Regions from separate parts of the Novosphingobium sp. 1529 genome, predicted to be linked through region 1. Evidence: riboswitches for the same ligand, from Rfam matches in the RefSeq annotation. Region 1 holds a riboswitch; the other holds the start of a gene.

Region 1 (14,787 bases):
GATGGTGAAGGGAATGCCTAGCGCCCGTAAGGCCCGCAGTTGCTCGCCCAGCGCAGACCACACCGACAGATCGCCCGAATGCAGCCGCGCCACATCGTGGCCAGCGGCATGGGCCTGGATGATGTGGTCCATGATCTGGTCAAGCGAGAGAGGCGCCGTGTTCACGATGTGCGCGCCGGGCGGGCAGTGGGCGAGCAGCGCGGTGGGCACCAGCGACCCGGCATAGAGGCACACCGGGCACGCGGCGATACGATCGCGCCCGCGCAAGGTGATGAGATCGGGCGCGCCGGGGCCGGCGCCGACAAAATGGACCGTCATTGTTCAATTTCCTGGGCATGGCCCTGAGCAAGGGCACACGTGGCCATGCGATCGGGCGATATCTGGCGGTGGCACAGCAACTGCGCGCCCGGCCCCGCTGCGGCCAGCGCGGCTGCCTCGGCCAGGCTGCCGGTGCCGCGCGTGCGCAGGCTGGCGGCAGATTGCGTGGCCGTGCCGCAGCGCTGCACGGCATCGGCCGCCAAAGGGATCAGCGGCAGGCCCAGCGCGCGCGCCAGCGGCGCCACAGCCGGGGCCTTGTCTGCCGCCGTGGCCAGATGGGTGGCGGCGGGCAGTCCTTCCTGCGCCAGGGCAAAGGCCGCGCGCAGAGCAGCAAGCGGGGCGCCCGCGCGAAAGCCCAGGCCGGCGACAATCATGGTCATCGCACCACGCTCCACTGCACGATCGGATAGCGCGCCTTCCAGCCATGCCGCGTGCCGAGTGGCGCGGCGTCGGCCAGTTCGATCCGCAACAGGCTGCCGCCAACGCGGCCATACCAGGCGGTAAGCAGGGCTTCGGATTCCAACGTCACGGCATTGGCGAGCAGCCGCGTGCCGGCCGGCAGCCGCGCCCATAGCGCATCGAGCAGCGCGGCCGACAGCCCGCCGCCGATGAACACCGCATCGGGCGGCGGATCATCGGGCAGGCACGCCGGCGCGCGGCCGGTGATCACGCGCAGGCGATCCACGCCCAGTGCCCCGGCATTGCCGCGCACGCGGGCGGCACGCTGCGGATCGGCCTCGATCGCCACGGCGCGGTTGGCGGGATGGGCCAGCAGCCATTCGATGCCGACAGAGCCAGAGCCGGCGCCGATATCCCAGAGCAGTTCACCCGCGCGTGGCGCCAGCGCCGCCAGGGTGAGCGCGCGCACGGCTGACTTGGTGATCTGGCCATCGGCGGCGAACAGCGCATCGGGCCGTCCGGGCGTGAGCGGCAGAGCCAGCCCCTGCCCGGCAACGACAATGCCCACCGCCACCGGATGGGCGACATCGCCAAGGGCAAAAGCCTGCGCCTCAAAGCAACGCACCCGCTCGCGCGGGCCGCCCAGCGCTTCGAGCACGCATAGCGTGCTGGCGCCAAAGCCCAGCGCGACGAGATAGGCTGCCAGGTCTGCCACCGCCGCGCCATCGCGCAACAGGGCAATCACGCGCTGGCCGGGCGCGAGATGCGGACGCATGCGCGCCAGCGGCGCGGCGTGGAGGCCCAGGCACGCGCAATCCTGCACTGCCCAGCCCAGGCGCGCCGCCGCCAGGGAAAACGTCGATGGCTGCGGATGGGCCAGCCATTCGTGCGGCGCGAGGTGGGTGATGACACTGCTGCCGGCACCGAACCAGAATGGATCACCCGATGCGAGCATCGCCACACGGCGCCCACGCAAAGCGAGCAATTGGGCGACACCATCGGCAAAGGGCACTGGCCATTCCACCGCCTTGGCCTTAAGCGAGCCCAGCAAGGCCAGATGGCGCGGCGGGCCGATCACCACCTCGGCCTCGTCCAGTTCGGCCAAGGCCACCGGGGACAGGCCGTCGCGGCCGTTTTCGCCAAGGCCGATGATCGTCAACCATGCGCGCAAAGGGGTATCAGCCATGGCCAATGTCCTGCTGCTGGGCGGAACGAGCGAGGCCAGCGCGCTGGCCCGCCTGCTTGCCGCGCAAGGCATTGCCGCCCGGTTGAGCTATGCCGGGCGCACCCACGCCCCGCTGGCGCAGCCCCTGCCCACGCGGATCGGCGGCTTTGGCGGCGTGGCCGGGCTGGCCGCCTATCTGCGCGAGGAAGGCATCACCCACCTGGTCGATGCCACCCATCCCTTTGCCGCGCAGATCAGCGCCCATGCCATCGCCGCCGCCGCGCAGGCCGGGGTGCCGCTTATCGCGCTTACCCGCCCGGCCTGGCAGGGCCAGCCACAAGACCGCTGGACCATGGTGCCAGACGTGGCCGGCGCCGTAGCGGCCCTCGCTGGCCCGGCGCGGCGTGTGATGCTGGCGTTGGGGCGGCTGCACGTGGCCGATTTCCTCGCCCAGCCGCAGCATGACTATCTGCTGCGCTTTGTCGACGCGCCGCCCGCACCGCCGCTGTTGCCGCGCCATCGCCTGGTGGTGGACCGGGGGCCGTTCACTGTGGCGGGCGATCTGGCGCTGCTGCGCGACCAGGCGATCGGCGTGGTGGTATGCAAGAACGCCGGCGGCAGCGGCGCGCAGGCCAAGCTGATCGCCGCGCGCGCGCTGGGCCTGCCGGTGATCATGATCGACCGGCCGTTCATCCCGCCGCGCCACGAAGTCCACGATTCGGCGCAAGTGCTTGACTGGATCGCTCATGCCAGCACCCCGCCCGCGCTGCGCGGGGTGTAAAGCAGCGGGCCGGCGGCACGCGCCACGATCCGCGTCTGGCTCGATCCCACGATGACCACGGTGCGCATGTCGGCCATCTCGGGCACCGCCTGCGCCAGCGAGACGATGCGCAGGTCTTCCTGCGGGGTGGAGACGGCGCGGGCAAACAGGGTCGGCCGCTGCGGGCCGCAGCATGTGCGCAGCAATTCCAGCGCGCGGGCAAGGCCATCTGGCCGTGCGCGCGAGCGCGGATTGTAGAGCGCCATGGCAAAATCCGCTTCTGCCGCCAGGCGCAGACGCCGCGCGATCATGTCCCACGGCTTGAGATTGTCAGAGAGGTTGATCGCGCAGAAATCGTGGCCCAGCGGCGCCCCGGCGCGCGCGGCGGCGGCGAGCATGGCGGTAATGCCCGGCAGCACCTCGATCGCGACATCGTCCCACGCTTGCGGGCCGCTTTCCAACACCTCGAACACGGCGGCGGCCATGGCGAATACGCCGGGATCGCCCGATGAGACCAGCACCACCCGGCGCCCTTGCGCAGCCAAGTCAAGCGCATCAGCAGCGCGCTCCCGCTCCACCCGGTTGTCCGATGGATGCAGCACCAGGCCGGGGCGCGGCGCCACACGCGCGACATAGGGGATATAGCCCAGCACATCGGTGGCGGCATCGAGTGCCGCGCGCACCTGCGGGGTGATCATCGCTTCGCTGCCCGGGCCGAGCCCGGCGATCGCCAATGTGCCGCTCATGGCCGGCGCCCCTGGCCGTGGATCAACAGGATCGAGAAATAGGGCGTGACGGCCTGGGCCTCACCCAGCGGCGTAACCCGCTGGCCGGGCATGGCGGCATGTTCCACCAGCCAAGCCTCCCCCTCGCGTCCCGCAGCAGCCACGGCGCGGCGCAGCTTGGCCAGGTGACGGCCGATCTTCATCACCACCAGGGCATCGGTATCGCGGATGCGGCGGGTCAGTTCCGCCTCGGACAGGGTCGCCATGGCGACGGTGAGCACATCATCGCCCCAGGTGATGGGCACGCCGGTGGCATTCCACGCGCCCGCCATCCCGGTGATGCCCGGCACCACCTGCACCGGCACCTGCCCCGCCAGGCGGCTGTGCAGGTGCATGAACGAGCCATAGAAAAACGGATCGCCCTCGCACAGCACGACCACGTCTTCGCCGCTGCGGGCCAGATCGGCCAAGCGCACGGTACACGCGGCATAGAACGCGGCGAGACATGCGTTGTAGCGCGGATCGCTGACCGGGATTTCGGTGGTGACGGGGTATTCCATGGGAATTTCCACGGCATCGGCGCGCAGCAGGTCTGCCGCGATGCGCCGCGCCTGGCCCGGCCGCCCGGCCTTGCGAAAATAAGCGATGTGGCGCGTGTCGCGCACCAGCCGATCGGCGCGCACGCTCAACAGGTCGGGCGCGCCGGGGCCAAGGCCGACACCGTGGACCGTGCCGATCGGGCCAACTGGTGCAAGGACTGGCGCGCTCATTCCGCGTCGCTCGCCAAGGCGTTGATCGCGGCCACGGTGATCGCGCTGCCGCCCAGGCGCCCTTCGACGATGCAACACGGCACGCCGTGCCACGCCCACAGCGCGGCCTTGGATTCGGCCGCGCCGACAAAGCCGACCGGGCAGCCGATGATCGCGGCCGGGCGCGGGCAGGCTGGGTCTTCCAGCATGGTCAGCAGGTGGAACAGCGCGGTGGGCGCATTGCCGATCGCCACCACGCTGCCGGCCAGGTGCGGGCGCCACAGCTCCAGCGCGGCGGCAGAGCGGGTGTTGCCCATGGCCTGGGCCAGGGCTGGCACCGCCGGATCATGCAGCGTGCACAGCACTGGATTGGCCGCAGGCAGGCGCGCACGGGTAACGCCTTCCGACACCATGCGCGCATCGCACAGGATCGGCGCCCCCGTGCGCAACGCGGCGCGCGCCGCCGTGGCGAAATCGGCGGAAAAGCGAATGTGCGGCGCCAGGTCCACCATGCCCGCCGCATGGATCATGCGCACCGCCACTGGCTCTTCGGCAGGCGAAAAGCGCGCCAGATCGGCCTCTGCCCGGATCATGGCGAAAGACTGGCGATAGATGGCCGCGCCATCGGTTTCATAGACATGGGGCATTGGGCAGCTCCGCACTGGGGCAACTTGCAAACTGGTCGAGCACTTGCTGGGCGGTGAGCGGCGCCTGGCACGGCGGCGCGCCGGCGGCGGCATCACGCGCAAGGTCGAACCGGCCATCGGCGCGGCCGGTGAGCACAAGATCGGTGGCGCGGGTGCAGGCGCAGCCCTTGGCACAGCCCGATACGTGCAGCGTGCCGCGCACATGCGGCGCCAGGGCGATGGCAAGATCGCGCGTGGGCACATGCGCCTGCGGGCAGGCCGGCGCGCCGGGGCATGCTTCCACCCGCAGCAGCGGATCGGCCGGATCGGCAATCAGGCCGGACACGGCATCGCCGCCGGCGCCTTCCACCACCAGCAGGCGCCAGGGCGTGATGCGCAGCGCTTGGGCGCCGGGTTCGGCCAGCGCCGCGTCCAGCACCGGCGCTGCAACCCGGCCGAATGGCGCGCCATGCACCATGCCGAGCGCGCAAGGCCCTGGCCGCCAGGCCGGCGCCAACGCCGCTGGAAGATCCTGCCCAGCCGCCCACGCAGGCAGCGGGGCATGATGGCGCGCCATGCGCCCTTGCCCGCCGCTTTGCACGAACCAGCGGGCCAGTGCGATCAGTCCATCAACCTCTGCCCCGGGCGCCAAGGCCACGCCATGGGCGCGCCCAGCCGCGCGCAGGATCAGGCCACCATGGCTGCTGCGCTCGACCCGGAAATCGCCCGGCTCTGCCAGCAAGACCGGCGCCGCGCCGGCATCGATCACGAACCCGGCCTTGGCCGGCAGCGCGGGCAGTTCATCCAGCCGGGCAAGCAAGGCCTGGGCGATGCGCTGCGTGTCATCGCCATCGCGCCAGCCGGGCGCCACCAGCAGGTTGCGCCGCGCCTCTGCCAGCGGATCGGCATCGACCAGGCCCAGCGCCAGCAGATCAGCCAGCGCAGCCTGCCAACCCGCGTGATCGAGCCCGCGCAGTTGCAGGTTGCCCCGCCGCGACACATCGATCAAGCCATTGCCATGCTGGACGGCCAGCGCGCATACCGCTTGCGCAGCATCGCGAGATAGGCGCGCCAGGCGCGGCTTGATCCGCAGCAACAGGCCATCACCCGCCGCCATCGGGCGCCAGGCATCGGGGCACCAGCCCGCCACGCGAAAGCCGCTCATGCCCTGCCCCTGGCGTAATCGGCCAGATCGGCAAGAATGGCATTGCGCCGCGTGGGCCACAGGCCAGCGGCATGCAGCGCGGCAAAGCCGTGCTGCATCGCGGCTAGGGCGCCGGGGTTCTCGCGCGCCAGGAATGCGCGCACGGCAGCATCGCCCAAGGTGGCCTGGTAATAGAGATCAAACAGCTGCGGCGGCACACTGCCGGGGGCAAGGTGGGCAAAGGCGCCCAGATGATCGAGCGTGGCAGCCAGTTCTGCCCCGCCGCGAAAGCCATGGCGCATCATGCCGGCGATCCAGCCGGGATGGGCAGCACGGGCGCGCACCACGCGGGCCAGTTCCTCGCCCAAGGGCCGCGCCACGGGCCGCGCGGGGTCGCGGTTGTCGAGGTGATAGAGCGCTGCCTTGCCCCCGGCCACGCCCTGCGCGGCGGCAAACCCGGCCTCGTGCGCGGCATAGTCTGCGGCGAGCAGCAGATCGGTTTCAGGCAGATCCTGCGCGTGAACAAACGCCCCGGCCCGCGCCACACGGACGCGCAGGCCAGCCAGGTCGGGCTGCGCCGCGCCGGTATCAAACGCGTGGTCCGATGCGGCCAGCCAGGCTTCACCCGCCGCGCGGCGGCCGGCGGCGTCATAGCTTTGCGCCGCCTGCCCCATGCCCAGGCCATAGCGCCCCGGCGCCGGGCCATAGACCCGCGCACCTGGCGCCTTGCCGACAAACGGGTTCCACTCCAGCGGCTCGTCGCGCGCCGCCAGGGCGCGCACCGCCTGCCCGAACAGCACCGGCAGCAGCGGAAAGGCATCGCGCAGCAGGCCCGAAATACGCAGCGTCACATCCAGACGCGGGTGATCGAGCCGAGCGATCGGCAGAATCTCGATCCCCGTCACCCGTTGCGAGGCGGCATCCCATTCCGGCCGCGCGCCCAACAGGTGCAGCGCCATGGCAAATTCCTCGCCACCGGTGCGCATCGTGGCCGAACCCCACAGGTCCACCACCAGGGCACGGGGATAATCGCCGTGATCCTGCAGATGGCGGCGCACCAGTTCCTGCGCCAGCACCACCCCTTGCGCATGGGCGGCGCGGCTTGGCACGGCGCGCGGATCGACGGCATAGAGATTGCGCCCGGTGGGCAGCACATCCGCCCGGCCGCGCCACGGCGATCCGGCCGGCCCCGCCGTAACCCGGCGCCCGTCGAGCGCGGCCAGCACACCATCGCGCTCTGCCCCGCCCTGCGGGCCGCGGCCGAATATGTGCAGGCCATCGCCATACTGGCTGTCCTTCACATCGCAGACAAAGCGGTCGATCCGGGCAATCGCCTCGGCCGGGGTGGCGGCGGGATCGATGCCCAGCTCTGCCTCAAGCCCCAGCGCCTGCGCCTGCGCGCGGATGGCCACGATCAGCCGGTCGCGCCGCGCCGGATCAAGGCCCACCGCGCCGGAAAACTCGTCGAGCAGCGACTCCAGCCCAGCCAGGCCCGCGCCGCTTTCCGTGCGCCGCAGCGGCGGCGGCATGTGGCCCAGCGTGACCGCGCCGATGCGGCGCTTGGCCTGCGCCGCCTCGCCCGGATCGTTGACGATGAAGGGATAGATCACCGGCACGCTGCCGATCAGCGCCTCGGGCCAGCAGGCATCTGACAGCGCGACGGCCTTGCCCGGCAGCCATTCCAGCGTGCCATGCGCGCCCATGTGCAGCAGGGCATCGATCCCTTGCGCCCGCAGCCACAGATAGAAGGCGACATAGCCATGGCGCGGGCAGCGCGACAGATCGTGATAGGCTTCGTCGCGCCCGACCAGATCGCCGCGTTCGGGCTGCAACGCCACCAGCGCTTGCCCCGCGCGCAACGCGGCAAAGTGGAATGCGCCATCGCGAACCGCCGGATCATCCTCTGGCGCGCCCCAGCTTTGTGCCAGATCGGTTCGCAGCGCAGCCGGCAGCTGCGCCAGCGCGGCGCGATAGGCTTCCAGCGGAAACCCCAGCGTCTCACGGCCAAGCCGGTGGGCCAGGTCACCGGGCGGCGCAACTGCATACCCGGCCTGGGCCAGATCGGCGAGCAACGCTGTAGTAGAGGCCAAGGCATCGAGGCCCACCGCATGGGCCATGGCATGCGCCTTGCCCGGATAGGTTGACAGCACCAAGGCCAGGCGCCGCTGCGCCACGGGGCGCCGGGCCAGCGCGATCCAGCCAGCCACCCGCGCCACGATGGCGTCGATCCGCGCCGGATCGGGCCGGTGCATGTGGCGGGCAAAGCCGAGATCGGCATCCTGCGCGCAGGGTTCCTTGAAACTGGCGACGCCGGCAAACAGCAGCCCGTCAATCTCTGGCAAAACGACATGCATGGCCAGGTCTGCCGGCGCCAGGCCCCGCGCGGCGCCTGCCCAGCTTTCGCGCGTGCCGGTGGCCAATGCCACCTGGAACACCGGCACGCCGGCCAAGTCCAGCGGGCTATGCCCGGCATCGTCACGCGCGGAAAAGGCCGTGGCATTGATGATCGCGGCCGGGCGCAGCCGGCCGAGTTCTGCCGCCGCCACCGCGCGCGATTGTGGTTCCTTGAGCGAGGTGACGTAAAGCCCCTGCGCAGCCAGGCCTGCTTCCTCCAGCGCGGTGATCAGAGCGGTTACCGGCGCAACATCGCGCGCGGTGAGATAGGCGCGGTAGAACACGACCAGCACCAGCGGGCGCGCGGCGTCCACCGCCTTGCCATGGGGATGCCACAGGCCCGCCGCCGGCAGCGGCGCCACCGGCGCGGCCAGCGCGGTTGCGTTCAGCGCCAGCCCGCCCGCCTGTGCCAGTGTCACTAGCGCGCGATGGGCAGCATCGGCCCCGCCCGCCTCGCACAGCACGGCCAGATCACGCAGGGTTTCGCACGGCAGAGTAGAGGCTTCGTCCAGCTGCGGATCGGCCCGCCCATCAGCCGGCAGCACCGCCAGCGCCACGCCGCGCGCGCGCGCCAGGGCCGCCACCTGCCCCAGGCCATAGCGCCACCACGAAACCCCGCCGATCAGGCGGATCAGCATCGCCCGCGCGCCAACCAGCGTGCGATCGATATAGGTATCGACCGACAAGGGATGTTCCAGCGCGGCCAGATTGGCCAGGCGCAGCAGCGGGAACGCCGGATCGGCCTGACGGGCCAGGTGCCAGCCAGCGGCAAAAGCGCCCAGGTCGCTGTCGGAAAACGACAGGACGACGAGCGGCGCCGGCGCCTGCCCCAGATCCTGGGGCACGGCCATTTCCTCAAGCCCGTGGCTTTCGCGGAAGATGACGTGCATGGGGGGTGCCGCCGCTCAGGCCGCCAGCACCGCCTTGATGGTTTGCGGGTCGAGCCTGTCGCGCTCGGCAATCGCCACCAGTTGCCCGATGCGCGGCTCTCCCGCCTGCCAGGGCCGATCATACTGATGGCGCACCCGCGCGCCCACGGCCTGAACCAGCAGGCGCATCGGCTTGCCCGCCACGGCGACATGGCCTTTCACGCGCAGCACGCCATGCTCTGTGGCCAGGCGGGCGATCCGCGCGGCAAGGTCGGCCGGATCGGATACCTCGCCCAGCGGCACCACGGTGCTGGCAAAATCGTCATGCTCGTGATCGTCGGCGCCATCGTGGTGCGACGGGCGGGCAGCGATATCGTCTTCGGCTGCGGCGTTCAGCCCCAGGATCACGCGCGGATCGGCTGCGCCTTCGGCCATGTCGATCACCGGAACCGCGCGCGGCGCCGTCTCAGTAATGATCACCCGCGCCTTGGCCAAGCCCTCCGGGCCGGCCAGATCCCCCTTGGTCAACAGCACCAGATCGGCACACGCCAATTGGTCTTCGAACACTTCGGCCAATGGGGTTTCATGGTCGATCCCCGGATCGGCGGCACGCTGCGCGTCGAGCGCGGCCAGATCGGGGGCAAAGCGGCCGGCGGCCACCGCCTCTGCATCGGCCAGCGCCAGGACGCCATCGACCGTGATGCGGCTGCGGATCGCCGGCCAGTCGAACGCCTTGAGCAGTGGTTTCGGCAGCGCCAGCCCCGAGGTTTCGATCAGGATGTGATCGGGCCGGGGATCGAGTGCGAGCAGGCGTTCGACCGTGGGGATGAAATCATCGGCCACGGTGCAGCAGATGCAGCCATTGGCCAGTTCGACAATGTTTTCGGCCGGGCAATCGGGAATGGCGCAGGACTTGAGGATATCGCCATCCACCCCCAGCGTGCCGAACTCGTTGATCACCACGGCCAGGCGGCGGCCGCCGGCGTGGCGAATCAAGTGGCTGATCAGCGTGGTCTTTCCCGCGCCGAGAAAGCCGGTCACGATGGTGACAGGCACTTTTGCCAGATCCGGCATGCACAAAACCCTTCCGCGGCGCCAGGCGAGCGACACGGCAGGGCTTGCCGGAAAACGATCCGGCCAGGCGCGCGGCAGCGGACCGGCGCACGAAAGCGCCCACCACAACGCAACCCGTGCAGCCCCAGCCGCACAAGTCTTCGTCGCCCAGACGGAAGTATTACCGTGCCCGGACCATCCCCTGGATCAAGGCAAGAGCGACCAGTACGCCGGCAGGTCTCCTGGCTCGTGGGTCAGGGCTTGATGCACGCCTTCCCAGGCCCGCTTGGGGCCCAGTGGCCATCCCCGTCGTGCGGGGACCAGTGCATCGCGCTCGCCACTTACAGTTGCAGGGACAGCTGCGGACTTGGGGCAAAGCCCCGCACCGCATTCCCGATTAAGCCCCTCTCGGGGCACCGACGCGATCTTTTGCAGGGCACCGGCCGAAACCGCTGCCTGCGCTGCCCTCCTAGCCCAGTTCGCCGGCCAAGCCAACCGGGCATGACATCAGATTGCGCGAACCACCTCGATCTCGTCGAGCCGCTGCCACCGATAGATCGCCGCACTGGCCAGCCAACACAACGCGAACAGGGCAATGATGGCAAAGCCCAGCCCATTGAAATTGCCGGCAAGATCGGCCGCCAACCGCCATGGCGCGCCAGTCAGGCCCAGCTTCTGGCCGATCAGTGCGGCCGCCTCGATCCCGCCGATCACGATCGCCACCAGAGCCGAAACCAGAGTGATGGTGATGTTGTAATAGAGCTTGCGGATCGGCTTGACGAAGGCCCACTCATAAGCGCCAAGCATGACCACACCGTCGATCGTATCGATCAGCGCCATGCCTGCGGCAAACAGCACGGGCAGCACCAGGATCGTGCCGAGCGCCAGGCCACTCGCCGCCTGGCTGGCCGACAGGCCGAGCAACGCGACTTCCGTGGCCGTATCGAAACCCAGCCCGAACAGGAAACCGAGCGGCGCCATGTGCCACGAGCGCGTGACCAGGCGGAACATCGGGCGGAACAGGCGCGATAGCAGGCCCCGGCCCGACAGCAGCAGGTCAAGGTCTTCCTCCACATAGGTGCCCCCTGCGCGCACATGGGCAAAGGTGCGCCACACCCCACGCAGGATCACCAGGTTCATCGCGGCAATGGCAAACAGGAACAGCGCCGATATCGTCGTGGCGATCATCCCGCCCACCTCGCGAAAGGCGCCAAACCGGGCGAGCGCCGTGGCCGTAAGCGCCACCAGGACCGAGGCGATGGCGATGATCGTGGCATGGCCCAGGGCAAACCACAGGCCCACCGCGATCGGCCGCTGCCCCAGCTGCATCAGCTTGCGCGTGACATTGTCGATCGCGGCGATGTGATCGGCATCGACCGCATGGCGCAGGCCAAGCCCCCAGGCGAGCACGGCGGTGCCCAGCATCAGCGGCTGATCATGGAACAGGCCCAGCGCCCACAGCCAGGCAAGGGCATTGGCCAGCAGCAGCGCGGCCAAAAGAGTAGCGATACGCCGGCGCAGCGAGGGCGCGGCCGAACGGGCCAGCAGGCGGCGAACAGGAAAGGAAACAGGCACGAGCGGAATACTCCGGCCAGAATGGCGACGGAGCCGGACGCGGGACGCCACGCGCACGCCACAAGGCGCCCACGCAGCCACACGCCGGCCAGGCGGCGTCGCTCTGACGGAACGAACCGTGCCGCGGCCATCCCCTGGACCAAGGCATGAGCGACCAAGCGCCGGCCGGTCTCCTGGCTTGCGGGTCAGGGCTTGATGCATGCCTTCCCAGGCCTCGCCCGTCTTGGCGTCCGGCCCAGTGGCTGCCCTCCCCGCCGATATCGGGAAAGGCGGTATGCATCGCGCTCGCCGCTTACAGTTGCAGGGACAGCCGCGGATTTGGGGCGCCATGGCCCCGCACCGCATTCCCGATTGAGCCCTTCCGGGCACCGGCGCGATCTTTACCCGGCAGAAATCCCGCCAGGTCCGCCGGGCATAGCCAGCCGGCAGCGGCGGCGCAACGCCCACGCGATGGTGGCGCTGCGTTTTCGATGGTTGCGAGTGACCGCGCGCTGGGCAATGATCGGCTCTGCCCGGCATCACCGCCGTCGCAGGAGGCCGCGCAGGATGATTCCAGCCGCACGCATCGCGCATCATCGACGGGCAGCGCACCTGGTCCCCGCCGTCGTCATCGTTGCCGCCATGCTGGCCGCGCGCCTACCGGTGGCGCAAAGCCACCCCGCGCTGTCCTTGTGGCTTTGCCTGTGGCTGAGCGCCGATAGCCTGCTGCTGTCACGCATCGTGCGCGATGGCCCCGGCCGTCCCGACGCTCGAACCGTATGCGCGACGCTGGCAGGCGCCTGTTGCCTCGTTAGCATGGCCGCACCGCCTGCCCTGCGTGCCGCCTTGCTGGCCATGCCCGGCACGATGGTGGCCATGGCGCTGGCGCTGCTTGCCCACCTTGCCCTCGCCGGTCGGCAGGCGCTGGCTATCATGCGCCGGGGCAGCACGGCCGCGCGCTGGGAAAGCGTGGCCGCACAATTCCTGCCCCCTGCCCTGGTGCGCCTGGCCCGCGCGGAACTGGTGGTGCTGCACATGGCTCTGTTGCGCTGGGGAGGACCAGCCGACGTTCCAACCGGCGCCCGCGCCTTTGCCTATCACCGGCACCTTACGCCGATGGCGATAACGCTCCTGTCGCTCTCGGCCATCGAAGTGGCGGTCTATCACGTCTTTCTGGGCCACTGGAGCCGCCTGCCGGCCTTGGCGATGTTCGTCGTGAGCGACCTGGGGCTGGTCTACCTGGTGGGCGTGGTCAAATCGTTCCGCTTTCGCCCGATCCTGCTGGAGGCAGACAGCTTGCGCATTCGCGCCGGGCTGCTCCTCGACGTGGCGGTGCCGCTCAACCGCATCGAGAGCGTCAGCATGGCCATCGACGGTGCCGAAGTGCGCGATGCCGCCACGCTCAATGCGGCGCTGCTGGCCTGGCCCAACGTGATCGTGCATTTGCGCGCCCCGATCGATCATGATCGCCTGCTGCGCCGCCGCAGCATCAGGCGCGTGGCGTTCAGCCTGGATGAGCCGGAGCCATTCGTGCGCCTGTTGCAATGGCGGCTGGGCCAGCCCTGAACCGCGCCGTTCAACCTGCCGGTGGCAGGCGGCGGGCCGGGGCAAATGCCCATTGCAACGTGCGCGCCATGGCCATGGCGCCACCGCGCACGATGGGCGTCGCCGGCAGGGACAGGCGGCGCCCGTGCAGCGCCTGCGCCCAGGGCGGCATCAGGTCGACCGCCGCCTGGAACAGCAGGTGCTGGGCCGGAGCGGCGGCCAGCGACGGCGACGGCTGCGACAGCACCATGCGCGCGACCTGCCGCGTGCGCTGATCCGCATGCAGTTCAGGGCGAAAGGAGGCGATGAGTGCCTCGGCCTGCGCGCGCGTTTCCGGCACGGGATCGGCGCCAAGCCGGCGCGCCACCACACCCGCCTCGCGCATATAGGTGTCCTGGTCTGCGGTTGACATGCCGGGCTCGCCATAGGCGATCCACGCATCGAGAAAACCGATAGCCTCGCACACGTGCACCCAGGCCAGCAGGTGTGGGTCGCTGGCGCGATAGGGCGTGCCGTCGGCCAGGGTGCCCTGTACATATTCGTGCACTGCCCGCACCTTGTCGATCGCGGCATCCGCCTGCCCACGCTCGGCATAGGTTGTCACGGCAATGAACCGCGCGGTGCGGCGCAGGCGGCCCAGCATGTCGTTGCGGAAAGTGCTGTGGTCCCACACGCCAGCCAGCGCTGCCGGGTGCAGCATTTGCAGCAGCAGCGCGGTCACGCCCCCGATCATCATCGTGGTGACATCGCCATGCACCCGCCAGATCACCGAATCCGGCGCAAACAGCGCATCGTTCGAACGCACGATCGGGCTTTCGCCCTTGGCCCGATCATGGAACAACGCCTGCACCCGCCCGACAAGCAGTCGCCGCAGCGTTGCGGCAGGGCCAAGATCACGGCGTGAGGTCATGCCCAAGGGTTTGCCGCAAGGCCACGTGCAGCGCCAGCGCAAAGCCAATGCAAGGACACGGCCATGCGGGCAAAACACTGCGCACTTGGCGACAGCGCCCTTGCGAGGCGCCGTTATCGCTGCTGAATATCAGGAAAAGTGGTAGCGGAGGAGGGACTCGAACCCCCGACACGCGGATTATGATTCCGCTGCTCTAACCGACTGAGCTACTCCGCCCCAGGTCCGCGCCGCGTCTGGCGACGCGCGGTAGGGCGGCCGATTAGGCGGCGCGGGCTGATCCGTCAACCTGCTTTTTTCCAGCGCTCCCGATGTTCTCCACAGGCTTGCGCATGGCCGTTGTGCGCTCAGCCGGCCTTGGCAAGCGCCAGCTGTTCGGCCAGCGCGTCGAGAACCGTCAACCGCTGCTTCTTGAGCGCTTCCACGTGCTGGTCAGAGCTGGGCGCAACCTCGCTCTCGATCCGGTGCACCGCATGGTTGAGCGTGTGATACTGCTCGACCAGGCGGTGCACATGCGCATTGCCGAGCTTGAGCGCGTGCAACAGCGCGGCATCGTCGGGAAAGGCATCCTTGAGATCA
Region 2 (14,787 bases), on a different contig from region 1:
GCGACTGACACGGCTGGTCTGGTGAAGAGTGACGTCGCAGGCTAAGGGCGCTGTCGCAGCGGTGCGGCCAGGGCGTGCCAGCCCGCGTGCCCGCATCTCGGCAGACCGTCAGGATTTTGAAGCAGCATGAATTACCGCCATTCCTTCCATGCGGGCAACAGCGCCGATGTCGTCAAGCATGCCCTGCTGATCGCGCTGGTGCGGGCCTTGCAGCAAAAAGACGGCGCGCTGACCCTGATCGACACCCATGCCGGCTGCGGGATTTACGACCTGCGCGGCGATGCGGCCCAGCGCACCGGCGAAGCGACGCAGGGTGTGATGCGGGCCTTTGCCGACCAGAACCCCCTGCTGGACGACTATCGCGCCGCCGTGCAGGCCGTGAACGAGGGCGCCGAGCCACAGCTCTATCCCGGTTCGCCACGGTTTCTGGCGCAGCTACTGCGGCCGCAGGATCTGCTGATCCTGAACGAAAAACACCCCGACGATGCCTATGCCCTGCGCGGCGCAATGCGCGATACGCCCGCCGCCGTGCATCAGCGTGATGCCTATGAGCTATGGCTGGCGATGGTGCCGCCACGCACGGCGCGTGGGCTGGTGGTGGTCGATCCGCCCTATGAACAGACCGACGAACGCGCGCGGATCGTCACGACGCTTGCCGCAGCCCATCGCAAATGGGCCCATGGCGTGACGGTGATCTGGTACCCGCTCAAGGACCGCGCCGCGCATGTCCGGTGGAAAGAACAGCTGCGCAAGCTGCGCATCCCGAAACTGCTGACCATCGAACATTGGCTCTATGATGCCGACCAGCCGGGCATCTACAACGGCGCCGGGCTGTTCATCGTCAACCCGCCCTACGCCTTTACCCAGGCACTGCCGCCCATGCTCGAAGCGCTGCGCGCCGCGCTGGCGCCAGAGGGGCACCGGGGCGAGCTTGCCACCGCCTGGCTGGGCGCGTGATCGGGCGGCCTGCGGCGTAGCCCCTCCCCGCACGGCGGCGAGGGGCTTGGCGCTCATCGCTTGAGCAACGGCGCCAGATAGTGGCCGGTGAAGCTCGCCTTGTTCTTGGCGACCTGTTCCGGCGTGCCCACGGCCACCACTTCGCCGCCGCGCACGCCGCCTTCGGGGCCCATGTCGATGATCCAGTCGGCGGTCTTGATCACATCCAGATTGTGTTCGATCACCACCACGCTGTTGCCCTGCTCCACCAGGCGGTGGAGCACTTCCAGCAGCTTGCGCACGTCTTCGAAGTGCAGGCCCGTGGTGGGCTCATCGAGGATGTAGAGCGTCTTGCCGGTGGAGCGGCGGGCCAGTTCCTTGGCCAGCTTCACGCGCTGCGCTTCGCCGCCCGATAGCGTGGTGGCCTGCTGCCCCACCTTGACATAGCCCAGGCCCACTTCGCCCAGCATAGCCATGCGATCGCGAATCGGGGGCACGGCCTTGAAGAACTCCACCGCGTCTTCGATCGTCATGTCGAGCACGTCGGCGATCGAGTGGCCCTTGAACTTCACCTCCAGCGTCTCGCGGTTGTAGCGCTTGCCGCCGCATTCCTCGCACGTCACGTAAACGTCGGGCAGGAAGTGCATCTCGATCTTGATCAGGCCATCGCCCTGGCACGCCTCGCAGCGTCCGCCCTTGACGTTGAAGCTGAACCGCCCGGCCTTGTAGCCGCGCGCCTGCGCTTCGGGCAGGCCGGCAAACCAGTCACGGATCAGGGTGAACGAACCGGTATAGGTCGCCGGGTTGGAACGCGGGGTGCGGCCGATCGGCGACTGGTCGATCTCGATCACCTTGTCGCAATGTTCCAGGCCCTTGATGGCGTCATGCGCGCCGGCCACCACGCGCGCGCCATTGAGTACGCGCGAGGCGCCCGCTTGCAGCGTATCGATGGTCAGGCTGGACTTGCCCGAGCCCGACACGCCGGTGACGCAGCAGAACGTGCCGAGCGGAATCTTGGCCGTCACGTTCTTGAGATTGTTGGCCCGCGCGCCTTCCACCACCAGGGACAGGCCATTGCCCTTGCGGCGCTTCTTGGGCACCTCGATCCGGCGTGCGCCGGTCAGGTATTGCCCGGTCAGGCTGTCGGGATTGGCGAGGATATCGTCGAGCGTGCCCTGGGCAACGATCTCGCCGCCGTGGACACCCGCGCCGGGCCCGAGATCGACGACATAGTCCGCCGCGCGGATCGCGTCCTCGTCATGCTCCACCACGATCACCGTGTTGCCCAGGTCGCGCAGCCGCTTCAAGGTTTCGAGCAGGCGGTCGTTGTCGCGCTGGTGCAGGCCGATCGAGGGTTCGTCGAGCACGTAGAGCACACCCGACAGGCCCGAACCAATCTGGCTGGCCAGGCGAATACGCTGCGATTCCCCGCCCGACAGCGTGCCCGAGGTGCGATCGAGGTTGAGGTAATCGAGCCCGACATTGTTGAGGAAGCCGAGGCGTTCGTTGATTTCCTTGAGGATCGCCTTGGCAATCTGGCTCTGCTGGCTGGTCAGCTTGCCATCGAGCGTGGCGAACCATTCCAGTGCATCGCTGACCGACAGGCGCGTGCTGGCGGAAATGTCGTTGCCCGCTACCTTCACGCTCAACGCCTCGGGCTTCAACCGCGCGCCGTTGCAGGTTTCGCAGGGTTGCGCGGTCTGGAACTTGCCCAGTTCCTCGCGCATCCAGGCGCTTTCGGTTTGCAACATGCGGCGATTGAGATTGCCGATCACGCCTTCGAACGCCTTGGAAACGGTGTAGCTCTTCTTGCCGTCGATGAAGGTCAGCGGCACGGCCTTGCCCGCCGTGCCATGCAGGATCACGATCTTCACCTCGCCGGGCAGCTTGTCCCACGGGGTATCGAGGTTGAAGCCGAAATGATCAGCCAGGCTGGCCAGCACCTGCATGTAATAGGGGCTGGGCGGGTTGGACTTGGCCCAGGGCACGATCGCGCCCTGCTTGAGGCTCAAATGCTCGTTGGGCACCACCAGTTGCGGGTCGAACAGCAGCTTTTCGCCCAGCCCGTCGCAGGCCGGGCACGCCCCCTGCGGCGCGTTGAACGAGAACAGCCGAGGTTCGAGCGCATCGAGCGTGAAGCCCGAGACCGGGCAGGCAAACTTTTCCGACAGGACAATGCGGTTGTCGGGCAAGCCGGCGCCCTTGAGCTGGCCTTTAGCTGTGCCCTTCTTGGCCTTTTCCGGCGCCGCCTCGCCATTCAATTCAGCCACGGTCGTATCGGCCAGGTCGATGAAGACCAGCCCGTCAGCCAGCTTGAGCGCCTGCTCGAAACTGTCGGCCAGGCGTGTCTGGATGCCGTCCTTCACCGCGATGCGATCGACCACCACCTCGATATCGTGCTTGTACTTCTTGTCGAGCGCGGGGGCGTCTTCGATCGCGTAAAGCTCACCATCGATGCGCACGCGGGTATAGCCCGCCTTCTGCCACTCGGCGAGTTCCTTGCGGTATTCGCCCTTGCGGCCGCGCACCACCGGCGCCAGCAGATAGGCGCGCGTGCCCTCGGGCAGGGCCATCACGCGATCGACCATCTGGCTGACGGTCTGCGCGCTGATCGGCAGGCCGGTGGCCGGCGAATAGGGCACGCCGATCCGCGCCCAGAGCAGGCGCATATAGTCATAGATTTCGGTGACCGTCGCCACGGTGGAGCGGGGGTTGCGGCTGGTGGTCTTCTGCTCGATCGAAATGGCCGGCGAGAGGCCGTCGATGTGCTCCACATCGGGCTTCTGCATCATTTCCAGGAACTGGCGCGCATAGGCCGACAGCGATTCGACATAGCGCCGCTGCCCTTCGGCATAGATCGTGTCGAACGCCAGGCTGGACTTGCCCGAACCGGACAGGCCGGTGATCACCACCAGGCTGTCACGCGGCAGATCGACATCGATCCCCTTCAGGTTGTGCTCGCGCGCGCCGCGCACGGAAAGGGTGGTCAGCGCGGAGCGAGCGGCACCGGGCGCACGTGTGGGGGCGGTCGACATGAAGGGCAATGTTCCAGATTTGTTCGATTCACGCAAGCCTGTCGCAGCGCAGCAAGAACTGCGCAAGATGGCTCGGTGGGCAAGGGCGATTGACCCCTGATGTGGGGAGCCGATCAGCCGATCGCAAGCGCGCGGGTGCGCCCATCGCCCACCCAGCGTGCCTTGACGCCCCAGACCCCGGCTAGCACGCCTTCGGCCAGCGCCAGGTGCGGCGCGCCATTGGCGGCCACGGTGCCACGGTCGAGCACGATGACGTGATCGGCATGGTTCATCGCCAGGGCCAGATCGTGCAGCACGACCACCACGCCCACGCCTTGCCCCGCCAGACGGCGAAAATGGGCGAGCAGCGCCTGCTGGTGCGCCAGGTCGAGCGCAGCCAGCGGCTCGTCCGCCAGAATCCAGCGCGGCTGCCCGGCCAGGACCCGCGCCAGCAGCGCGCGTGCCCGCTCCCCGCCCGACAGCGTGCCCACCTCGCGCCCGGCAAGGCCGGTAAGGTCAAGCGCCTGCAAGGCTGCCATGGTTGCGGCCGCGTCGATCCGCAGCGGTGTGCGGTGCGGCAGGCGGCCGAGCCGCACCAGCGTTTCCACCGTCACGTTCCACGCCACCTCGCCCGCTTGCGGCAGATAGCCGATGGCAATGGCGCGTTCGCGCGCCGTCAGTTCGGCCAGGCGATGCTGCCCCAAAGACACGTGCCCGCCATCGGGCTCTTCCAGGCCAGCAAGCGCCGAAAGCAGCGTGGACTTGCCTGCTCCGTTCGGCCCGCAAATCGCGGTCAGGCGTCCTGGCGACAGCCCCACGCGCACATCGCGCAGGCGGCCCACCATGGTGACGGCATCGGTAACAAGATCCATGGCCCCGGTGCCTCTCAAGCCAGGCCGCGCCGCAGGCGCAGCAGAAGATGCAGGAAGAACGGCGCGCCCAGCAGGCTGAGCGCGATGCCCAGGCGCAGCTCACCCCCCGCCAGCGGCAGGCAGCGGCACAGCGTATCGGCGAGCAGCAGCAACAGCGCCCCCGCCAACGCGCTGGGCAGCAGCAGGCTGGATGGGCGGCGATCGGTGAACGGGCGCACGATATGCGGCACCATCAGCCCGACAAAGCCGATGACCCCGGCCGCCGAAACCCCGGCCCCCACCACCAGGCCCACGCCTACCACCATCAATCCGCGCAAGGCCGCCGGATCGAGGCCCATCGAGCGGGCCGCCAGCTCGCCCAGGGTCAAGGCATCGAGCGCCGGCCCGGCACGCCACAGCAGCACCAGCCCCAGCGCGGTGAGCGGCGCGGCCAGCGCCACATCGTGCCAGCTGCGATCGGTCAGCGCGCCCATCAGCCAGGTGACAATCTCGGTCAGGGCAAAGGGATTGGGCGCCAGGCTGATCGCCAGGCTGGTCAATGCGCCAGCCAGGCTGGACAGCATCATGCCGGCCAGCGTGAACAGCGCCACGCCCCCGGCCAGGCCCGTGCGCGGTCCCGACGCGATCAGTGCCAGCAGCACCATGCCCCCAGCGGCGCCCGCCAGGGCCATCGCCGGCAGCGCGAAAGGCTGCACCGCAAAGCCGGTAAACAGCGACAGCACCGCACCTAGCGCGGCGAGCGGCGCCACCCCGAACAGGCCGGGATCGGCCAGGGGATTGCGCAGATAGCCCTGCATCGCCGCACCCGCCGCGCCCAGTCCGGCCCCGACGATCACCGCCAGCACCGCGCGCGGCAGGCGCAGTTGCGCCAGGATCACCGTGGCATTGGCACCGGCCGGATCGAACGGATTGATCCACACCTGCCCGGCCAGCAGGCACAGCGGAAACAGCACGAGCAGCAAGCCACCCAGCACCAGGGGCAAGGCAGCACGGTTCATGGCATCGCTTCCAGCTCTTGGCGCACCGCCACCATGCGGTTCAGGAACCGGGGAATGGTTGGGCCGCCGCAATAGATCAGGTTGGGGGAAATCGGCACGCGCGCGGTGTGGCGCAGCGCCGCCAGCGCGGGATGGAACAGCAGGCGGTCTTCCTGCGGCGCGGCCTGATCGGCCAGGGTGCCGCGCGGGGTGCCCACGGCCATGATCACGCGCGGCGGATCGGCCAGCATGCGCTCCAGCGACAGGCGTTCGGATTGGCCCAGGCCGCGTTGCGCACTGAAATTGGCAAAGCCGGCACGCATCATCAGGTCTGATGCCAGGGTATTCTGGCCCGGCACCAGGCCGCCCGGTTCCCACAGCACGGCCGTGATCGGCGCCGTGCCCGGCGGCGGCGCCGCGGCGGCGACTGCGCGGTCGATCCGCGCGATCAGCGCGGCGCCGCGCGCCGGCTGCCCGGCCCAGCCGGCCAGGCTGCGCACCTGGGCGCGCGCGGCATCGAGCGATTCGGCAATGCCCACCGTTTCCACGCGCAGGCCCAGCCCGCGCAACGCCGCCAGCGTGGCCGGATCGGCATAAGTGCTGGTCACCACCAGATCGGGATGCAGCGCCAGCACGCTTTCTACCGCGCCATCGGTGGTGGCAAAGCGCATGGCCTGCGCCACGTCCATCGAGGTTTGTGCCGGATCGCGGCTGTAGGAAGACAGCGCCAGGATCTGCGCGGGATCGGCCACTTCTGCCAGGATCGCATCGCTGCAAGGGTTGAGCGACACGATCCGGGGCAGACGATCGGTGGCCTGCGGATCGGCGGGAGCCACCTGCGCGCACCCGCCCAGCATCAGCGCCAGCACCACGGCACCGCGCCCCATGCGCCGGCAGAGCAAGGCAAAGTCAGGCACGATGCGGCCGCTCACGGCAAAGCCATTCCTCCAACCGGCGCAACGCCATCAGTACCGCAGGCGAACGCCACCGAACACGGAACGACCCAGCGCGCCATAGCCCGCTGCCGTCACCAGCGGCCGATCGAACACGTTTTCCACCCGGCCGAAAAGTTCGGCCTGATGAAGGATCGGCAAACTGGCGCGCACGGTGGTGACGCTACCGCCCGCCAACTTGATCGAATTGGCCGCGTTGTCAAAACTTTCCGACTGGAAGCGCAGGTCTGCGGCCAGGGCCAGGCCGGCCCAGGGCGTGGTCCAATCGAGCGAGGTGGTCAGCGCGTGGCGCGGGCGGCGCGCCAGGTCGTTGCCGAACGTGGCGGCGCCAGGCGTGCGGTCGGTCGCCTCGGTATAGGCATAGGCGATCGTGCCCTTGACCTGGCTGCTGAGCGCGGCGCCCACATCGAGCTCGACGCCTTGCGCGCGCGCCTTGCCGACGTTGTCATAGACGCCATAGGTATGGCCCTGGCACAGCGCGGTTTGCGCCATGAAGCACGAGACATAGGCGATGAGGTTGCGGGTATCGCGGCGGAACAGCGTGACGCCGGCATGGAAGCCGCCATCCTGGCTGGCATAGACCACGCCCAGGTCATAGCTGCGGCTGCGTTCGGGAGCGAGCGCGGCATTGCCGTAATCGGGCGAGAGCAGCTGATAGAGCGTGGGCGCGCGGAAGCCTTCGCCATAGCTGGCATTGAGGCGCAGCCCGCGCACCACTTCCACCGTGCCGTTGGCCCCCAGGCTGACATTGCTGCCGAACTGGCTCTGTTCGTCATAGCGCACGCCGGCGGCCAGGCTCGCCTTGGCGGTGTACCAGCCGAGCATGGCATGGCCGCTGGTCAGATGCGCGTTCTGGCGCGTGTCATAGGTGCTGTCGAACCGGGTCCATTCGCGATCCGCCCCGAAATCGATCGCGAAATCAGCAGGCAGGCTATAGCGGCCGTTCAATTCCACCCGCTCGCTGCGGCCGTTGTAGCCATATTCGAACGCGTTGTCGGCCCCGCCGGTGTAATAGCGGCGGCGCGTGTCGGACAGGGCATAGCCGGCATCGAGCGTCAGCGGACCGCCGGCATAGTGCAGCCCGGCGCGGCCGAAGAACTGCCGCGTGGTGGTGTATTCCGGGGTATCGGCAAAGACATAATCGGGCGCGGGATAGCCATCGATCTGGGTCTTGCCATCGGCATAGCGGGCATTGGCGACCAGCGACAGCGTTTCGGTGAGGTTGACCCGCGCCTTGCCGCCCACGCGCCACTGGTCATAGCCATCGCGCTCGGTCCCGCTGGCAGCGGCCGAAACTCCATCGGTGGTGGCATAGCCACCATCGATCGAGAAGGCATAGCGGTCGCGCTTCACGCCGGCGACAGCATCGGCATCATAGCTGCGGCGCGAGCCGGCCTCGGCCGAGGCTTCGACGCCGTCGATCTCGCGCGTGGTAACCGCGATCACCCCGCCAATGGCAGAGCTGCCCCAGACCACCGAGTTGGAGCCGCGCAGCACTTCGATCCGCTCGATCCCGCCGCTCGTCAGCGTGCCGAAGTCAAACCCGCCCGATGGCGCCGAGGGATCTTCCACGCGCACGCCATCGACCAGCACCAGGGTGTGCTGCCCTTCCCCGCCGCGCAGGCGCACGGCGGTTTGCGCACCCAGACCCCCGGTGCGCGACCAGGTCAGGCCCGGCACGCGATCGAGCACGCGGGTCAGGTCAACGCCCTGCACCGCCTCGATCGTCTGCAACGGCAACACGGTGATGGCCTGGCCGGTCTGGTCGAGCGACAGGTCGTTGCCGGTGGCCAATACAGTGATCTGCGCGCCATCGCTGGCGGGGGCTTCATCGGCATAGGCAGGGGTGGCCAGCATCACGGCGGTGGCCAGTGCAACAAGCGATGTCTTCACGGTTCTTTTCCTCCCGGCCCATGGACAGTCTTGCCGTCCATGGCGCGAGGGTCCGCCGGGCCCTGGCGGAAGACTCGTCACGCTTGCGCCCGGTACACCCCGCCCGGCCGCGGAACGACCACACACCGGCAGGTTTCCTGGCTCATCCGAAGTCAACGCGACACGCCGGCCTTCCCAGCCCGCCAAGGGGCCAGTGGCGCGCAAGGGCGCGGCGCTCGTCCGGAAACAGTTGCGGGGGCAGCGCCGGCTGGTTCCGGCTTCCCTCTTAGCCCGCGTGGTTGCGGGCACCGGTGGCGTCAGCCCGGGCGGATAGCGACACCTGCACCAAGGGGCAAGCCCGCAGCCATGATTAACCAACCCGTAGCAGCCTGTGCCTTATCGGGACGAGGACGATTCCTGCCGTGCATGGTTGCAGTGCAACGCGTAACGCACCATGGCGCAGACCAAGCCTGCCCTGTTTCACGCCCTATGCCAGACCCGATTCCCTTCACCGGCGCCACGCCCACCCTTCCGCCCGAGGCGCTGATGCCGCCGCCGGGGCCGGAAGAGCGCGTCGCCCTAGCCGGGCAGCGGCAGGCCGATGGCGCGCTGATCGCGGCGCTTACGCTGCCGCCGGTGCGCCCCCGCGATTTTGCCGCACGCATCCGCCGCCGCGACATGACCTCGTGGCGCCACCAGCATCGCGCGCCCTCGCGCCTGGCCGAGCGGGCCGCCGGTATTGCCGCGATCGGCGCGCTAGGCCTGGTGCTCGGCGCGATCGGCTGGGGTTCGCCCGGCAGCGATGCCGCCGCAGCGCAGGATCGCAACGGCGGGCTGCAACCTTTCGAGCGGGCGGGCGAAAGCTTTCCCGGCTCGGCGTTCTACTATGTTTCGGCGCAAGACAGCGGCCTGCTTGCCCCGCAGGACGCCGCCCGTGCCTGGGACCGGCAGGTGGCCGCAATCCGCAGCGATGCCGATGATGGCACCACCACCGCGCCCTGGTCTGCCAATCCAGCAGCGCGGCCACTGTTTGCCACCGGCAGCGGCGAAGACCGCTGGCGCGCGCTGCAATGCCTGACCACCGCGATCTATTACGAAGCCGCGTCCGAACCCGATGCCGGGCAGCGCGCAGTGGCGCAGGTCGTGCTCAACCGCGTGGCGCATCCCGCCTTTCCCAAGACCGTGTGCGGCGTGGTGTTCCAGGGCTCGGAACGCGCCGGTTGCCAGTTCAGCTTTGCCTGCGACGGCGCGATGGCGCGCCGCCCGGTGCAACAGTTCTGGGACCGCGCCCGGCGCGTGGCAGCCGATGCCCTGGCGGGCAACGTGTTTGCCCCGGTGGGCCTGGCGACGCATTACCATACCAGCGCGGTCCATCCGCTATGGTCAGACAAGCTGGCCTTCATCGGCACGATCGGGGCGCATCGCTTCTATCGCTGGGCCGGATCGGCCGGCCAGCCCGCCGCCTTCAACGCCAGCTATCGCGGTGGCGAGCCGCTGGCCGCGCCCCATCCGCGCAGCTGGGTGCCGGCCGCGGCCGACGTGGCCGATCCGGTGACGCTGGAAAAGGCCTTCGAAGACGGCCGCATCAGCGCGCTGGAACACACCGGCGCGCCGGCCCTGGGCGCCACGGTGAGCATCATGGACGGCCCCAGCCAGGCGCCGCAGCGGCCGATCTCGGCCAGCGCCGCACCGCAACTGGCAGCGCCCCTGCCCGGCGCGCCCAATCCGCAGGTTCGCCCCGAAGCGCGGGAAACCTATGAAAACGCCGGAAAATGGATTGCCCAGCCGCATGGCTAAAGGCTGATTGAACCCGGCCAGGCGCTGCATCGGCACGCTTGGCCGCGTCTGCGGGAACATCAATGTCCCGTTTACCGTCTCATCTCACGCCCTGTTAGCGCAACGCCCCGTAGAAGGACGGCAGAGCCGCCAGGAAGTTTACCCCGAAAACGGCTTTGAACACGAAAAAAGCCGAACTTTCGGTGTCGCGATGAAGAACGGAGACCACCCGCGCATGCTGCGTTTCGCCCCTCGCTATGGCATGATCTCGCCCTGTCTCCGTCGGCCCGCCGGCCGCGTGCCGCGCCCTGCCAACGACAATCCGGCCTGGTCGCTCCAGGCAGCCCAGGACTATCCCTCGCCAGTGCGCGCCATGGCCGGGCGCCTCGCTGATCGGCTGGCCGAAGACGCCCTGCTGGCCGAAGCACTGCGCCTGTTTGCCAGTCATGGCCATGCCGCTGCCGGGCAAGCTGCCCGCGCAGCCACCCGCGCGGCGATGGCGGGGGACGCGGAACAGGCGGATTGGTGGGCGCAGGTGTGCCACACGCTCGATCGCCGCAAGGCCATTGCCCTGCGCCGGGAACTTGCCGGGCTCGGATGAATTTCACGCAGCGAGCCAAGATGGCTTCGTCAAACGCTGCCCGGTTCGTCGCGCCATCGTGCCGAGCCAGTTGCGGCTGCGCCCATCGCCGGCACGCCTGAAAAACCCGGCGGCCGCACCGTTCTGAAACGAGGCAAAGGGCTTGCCTGTCGCATTCGTATGAACGGTAGATTTACCACTTAACGCTATTGCGAACTGATATCAAAGAAACCCGCAGATGCGGGGTTTTTTGCGGTTGCAATCCCTCTCGGGCAGGCCTACGTGCCCCTCCACTTGCCGGCAACCCTTCCCGTCTCGCGGGCGCGGGGGGACCTCCATCCGGGGGCTTGAGTCGGCAACGCTTGAACGCTTGTCCCGCGACGACTCCGGGAAAGGACCGTAAAGCACATGGCACGCAAGAAGATCGCGCTCATCGGCGCGGGTAACATCGGTGGCACTCTGGCGCATCTGGCCGCGCAGAAGGAACTGGGCGACATCGTCCTGTTCGACGTGGTGGAAGGCGTTCCGCAGGGCAAGGCCCTCGATCTCTCGCAGTGCGGCCCGGTCGAAGGCTTTGACGCCAAGATCATCGGCACCAACGATTACAAGGACATCGCTGGCGCAGACGTCATCATCGTGACGGCTGGCGTGGCGCGTAAGCCCGGCATGAGCCGCGATGACCTGCTCGGCATCAACCTCAAGGTGATGAAGTCGGTCGGCGAAGGCATCCGCGACAACGCGCCCGACGCCTTCGTGATCTGCATCACCAACCCGCTCGACGCGATGGTCTGGGCGCTGCGCGAATTCTCCGGCCTGCCCGCCAACAAGGTGGTCGGCATGGCTGGCGTGCTCGACTCGGCGCGCTTCAGCACGTTCCTCGCCTGGGAATTCGGCGTTTCGGTGCGCGACGTGAACTCGTTCGTGCTCGGCGGCCACGGCGACACCATGGTTCCGGTCGTGGAATATTCCACCGTCGCCGGCATCCCCGTCACCGACCTGATCAAGATGGGCGCTTCCACCCAGGAAAAGATCGACGCGATCGTGGCCCGCACCCGTTCGGGCGGCGGCGAAATCGTCGGCCTGCTCAAGACCGGTTCGGCGTTCTATGCCCCGGCCGCCTCGGGCATCGCCATGGCCGAAGCGTACCTCAACGACCAGAAGCGCATCCTGCCCTGCGCCGCCCATGTCGACGGCGCCTATGGCGTTGACGGCCTCTATGTTGGCGTGCCGGTGGTAATCGGCGCTGGCGGCGTGGAAAAGGTCATCGAAATCAACCTCGATGAAACCGCCAAGGCCAACCTCCAGGTCTCGGTCGACGCAGTCAAGGAACTGCTGGTGGCGTGCAAGGGCATCGATCCCTCGCTCGCCTGATGGCAGCATGGTTCGCGGCCGTCCTTTCCGGGGCGGCCGCGGCACCTTCTACCGGGCTGTTTTTCAGGCCGGCAAAAGCGATAAGACCCTTTGCGAAGGGCGCTGACCAGACGCCATTAAGGATACCTGGCCCATTGCGCGCAAGGCATGCGCAGGGCGGCCGGTCCGGCCATGGCGGCGGGAAAGCGATGACAGTCACAGGCAGGCTGCGCCGGTATGCACTCTGCCCACAACCTTTTTCCGAAGCCCCTCCCCTCCCCGGGGGCACAGGAGTGAATTGACCATGGCACAGGACGTGCACGAGTACGAAGTTGATCCTTCACAGGATGCGCCGCAGCAGGGTCCGTCCTGGCAGTCCAAGCGCTGGCCGATTACCGACGCACTCGCCGGCGATGATCTGACCCGTGCGCTCGATCCCATGACCATCAAGGTCGAGGTCGCCAAGGCCGCCAAGAAGGCCGGCGCCGCGCTGGACGAAGCCGCGCTGGAACAGGCGGCCAACGACAGCCTGCGCGTGATGCTGCTGGTGCGCACCTATCGCGTGCGCGGCCACCTGGCGGCAGACCTTGATCCGCTGGGCCTGTCCAAGCAGTACCTGCCGGCCGACCTCAGCCCCGAATACCACGGCTTCCTGCCCAAGGACATGGATCGCAAGATCTATCTGGGCGGCACGCTGGGCCTGCAATGGGGCACCGTGCGCGAAGTGGTCGAGATTCTGCGCAAGAACTATTGCGGCAAGGTCGGCCTGGAATACATGCACATCTCCGACGTGGAGGAGCGCAAGTTCCTGCAGGACCGCATCGAAGGCGGCGACAAGTCGATCGACTTCACGCCCGAGGGCAAGAAGGCGATCCTTTCGGCCGTGGTGCGCGGCGAGCAGTACGAGAAGTTCCTCGGCAAGAAGTATGTCGGCACCAAGCGCTTCGGCCTGGACGGCGGCGAGTCGATGATCCCCGCGCTCGAAGCGGTGATCAAGTACGGCGGCCAGCGCGGGGTGAAGGAAATCATCTATGGCATGGCCCACCGCGGCCGCCTGAACATCCTCGCCAACGTGATGGCCAAGCCCTATCGCGTGATCTTCCACGAATTCTCGGGCGGCAGCGCCAACCCCGAAGACGTGGGCGGCTCGGGCGACGTGAAGTATCACCTGGGCACCAGCACCGACCGCGAGTTCGACGGCACCAAGGTGCACATGAGCCTGCTGCCCAACCCGTCGCACCTGGAAACGGTGGACCCCATCGTGCTGGGCAAGACGCTGGCCCAGCAGCAGTTCCGCGATGACGTGGGCCCGGGCAAGCACAAGCAGGTGCTGCCGGTGCTGATCCACGGCGACGCCGCCTTTGCCGGCCAGGGCATTGTCTGGGAATGCTTCGGCTTTTCCGGCGTGCAGGGCTACAACACCGGCGGTTGCATCCACTTCATCATCAACAACCAGATCGGCTTCACCACCAGCCCGCAGTTCTCGCGCGGCTCGCCCTACCCCTCTGACGTGGCCAAGGGCGTCCAGGCGCCGATCATCCACGTCAACGGCGATGATCCCGAAGCGGTGACCTTCGCGTGCAAGCTGGCGATCGACTATCGCCAGCAGTTCGGCCGCGACATCGTGATCGACATGTGGTGCTACCGCCGCTTCGGCCACAACGAAGGCGACGAGCCCTCGTTCACGCAGCCGCTGATGTACGCCAAGATCAAGAAGCATCCGGCCGTCTCGACGCTCTATGCCGAGCGCCTGGCCGCCGAGGGCGTGATCGACAAGGGCTGGAAGGGTGACGTGGAAGACCACTTCACCGCCACGCTTGAAAACGAGTTCGAAGCCGCCAAGAGCTACAAGGCCAACGAGGCCGACTGGTTCGGCGGACGCTGGGCAGGCCTCAACAAGCCGGCCGACCCGGTGACGGCGCGCCGCAATGTGGCCACCGGCATCGAACAGAAGCTGTTCGACAGCCTGGGCCGTACGCTGACCTCGGTTCCCGAAAGCCTGACCGTCCACAAGACGCTGGGCCGCGTGCTCGACGCCAAGCGCGAGATGTTCAACACCGGCAACGGGTTTGACTGGGCCACGGCCGAAGCACTCGCCTATGGCAGCCTGGTCACCGAAGGCTACAACGTACGCCTCTCGGGCCAGGATTGCGGCCGCGGCACGTTCAGCCAGCGCCACGCGGTGTGGGTCGACCAGACCGACGAGCACAAGTATGTGCCGCTGGCGACGCTGCCCCACGGCCGCTTCGAAGTGCTCGACAGCCCGCTGTCAGAATATGGCGTGCTCGGCTTCGAATACGGCTATGCCAGTGCCGATCCCAAGACGCTGGTGCTGTGGGAAGCGCAGTTCGGTGACTTTGCCAACGGCGCCCAGATCGTGATCGACCAGTACGTCGCCGCATCGGAAGCCAAGTGGCTGCGTGCCAACGGCCTCGTCATGCTGCTGCCGCACGGCTA

Evidence for each region. Region 1 has a riboswitch for cobalamin ahead of ABIC78_RS11285 (HoxN/HupN/NixA family nickel/cobalt transporter). Riboswitches for the same ligand answer to the same signal wherever they lie in the genome.
Region 2: it holds a riboswitch for cobalamin, as region 1 does, so the genes downstream of both, ABIC78_RS04405 (TonB-dependent receptor plug domain-containing protein) here and ABIC78_RS11285 (HoxN/HupN/NixA family nickel/cobalt transporter) in region 1, are expected to answer to the same signal.

Annotation. Positions count from the first base shown of each region.
Region 1 is NZ_JBEPKW010000004.1:203,740-218,526, forward strand. It holds gene cobM (precorrin-4 C(11)-methyltransferase) at 1-318, opposite strand, end outside; gene ABIC78_RS11240 (cobalamin biosynthesis protein) at 315-692, opposite strand; gene ABIC78_RS11245 (bifunctional cobalt-precorrin-7 (C(5))-methyltransferase/cobalt-precorrin-6B (C(15))-methyltransferase) at 695-1,903, opposite strand; gene ABIC78_RS11250 (cobalt-precorrin-6A reductase) at 1,902-2,663, shown strand; gene cobJ (precorrin-3B C(17)-methyltransferase) at 2,627-3,388, opposite strand; gene cobI (precorrin-2 C(20)-methyltransferase) at 3,385-4,137, opposite strand; gene ABIC78_RS11265 (precorrin-8X methylmutase) at 4,134-4,763, opposite strand; gene ABIC78_RS11270 (ferredoxin-like domain-containing protein) at 4,747-5,907, opposite strand; gene cobN (cobaltochelatase subunit CobN) at 5,904-9,170, opposite strand; gene cobW (cobalamin biosynthesis protein CobW) at 9,186-10,223, opposite strand; cobalamin riboswitch at 10,418-10,638, opposite strand; gene ABIC78_RS11285 (HoxN/HupN/NixA family nickel/cobalt transporter) at 10,710-11,777, opposite strand; cobalamin riboswitch at 11,924-12,160, opposite strand; gene ABIC78_RS11290 (hypothetical protein) at 12,324-13,322, shown strand; gene ABIC78_RS11295 (oxygenase MpaB family protein) at 13,333-14,211, opposite strand; tRNA gene ABIC78_RS11300 (tRNA-Met) at 14,351-14,427, opposite strand; gene ABIC78_RS11305 (HP1242/YdcH family protein) at 14,556-14,787, opposite strand, start outside.
Region 2 is NZ_JBEPKW010000001.1:973,992-988,778, forward strand. It holds gene ABIC78_RS04375 (DHA2 family efflux MFS transporter permease subunit) at 1-8, shown strand, start outside; gene ABIC78_RS04380 (23S rRNA (adenine(2030)-N(6))-methyltransferase RlmJ) at 127-957, shown strand; gene uvrA (excinuclease ABC subunit UvrA) at 1,011-3,971, opposite strand; gene ABIC78_RS04390 (ABC transporter ATP-binding protein) at 4,085-4,822, opposite strand; gene ABIC78_RS04395 (FecCD family ABC transporter permease) at 4,837-5,820, opposite strand; gene ABIC78_RS04400 (ABC transporter substrate-binding protein) at 5,817-6,731, opposite strand; gene ABIC78_RS04405 (TonB-dependent receptor plug domain-containing protein) at 6,765-8,645, opposite strand; cobalamin riboswitch at 8,769-8,938, opposite strand; gene ABIC78_RS04410 (cell wall hydrolase) at 9,114-10,421, shown strand; gene ABIC78_RS04415 (hypothetical protein) at 10,636-11,001, shown strand; gene mdh (malate dehydrogenase) at 11,389-12,351, shown strand; gene ABIC78_RS04425 (2-oxoglutarate dehydrogenase E1 component) at 12,635-14,787, shown strand, end outside.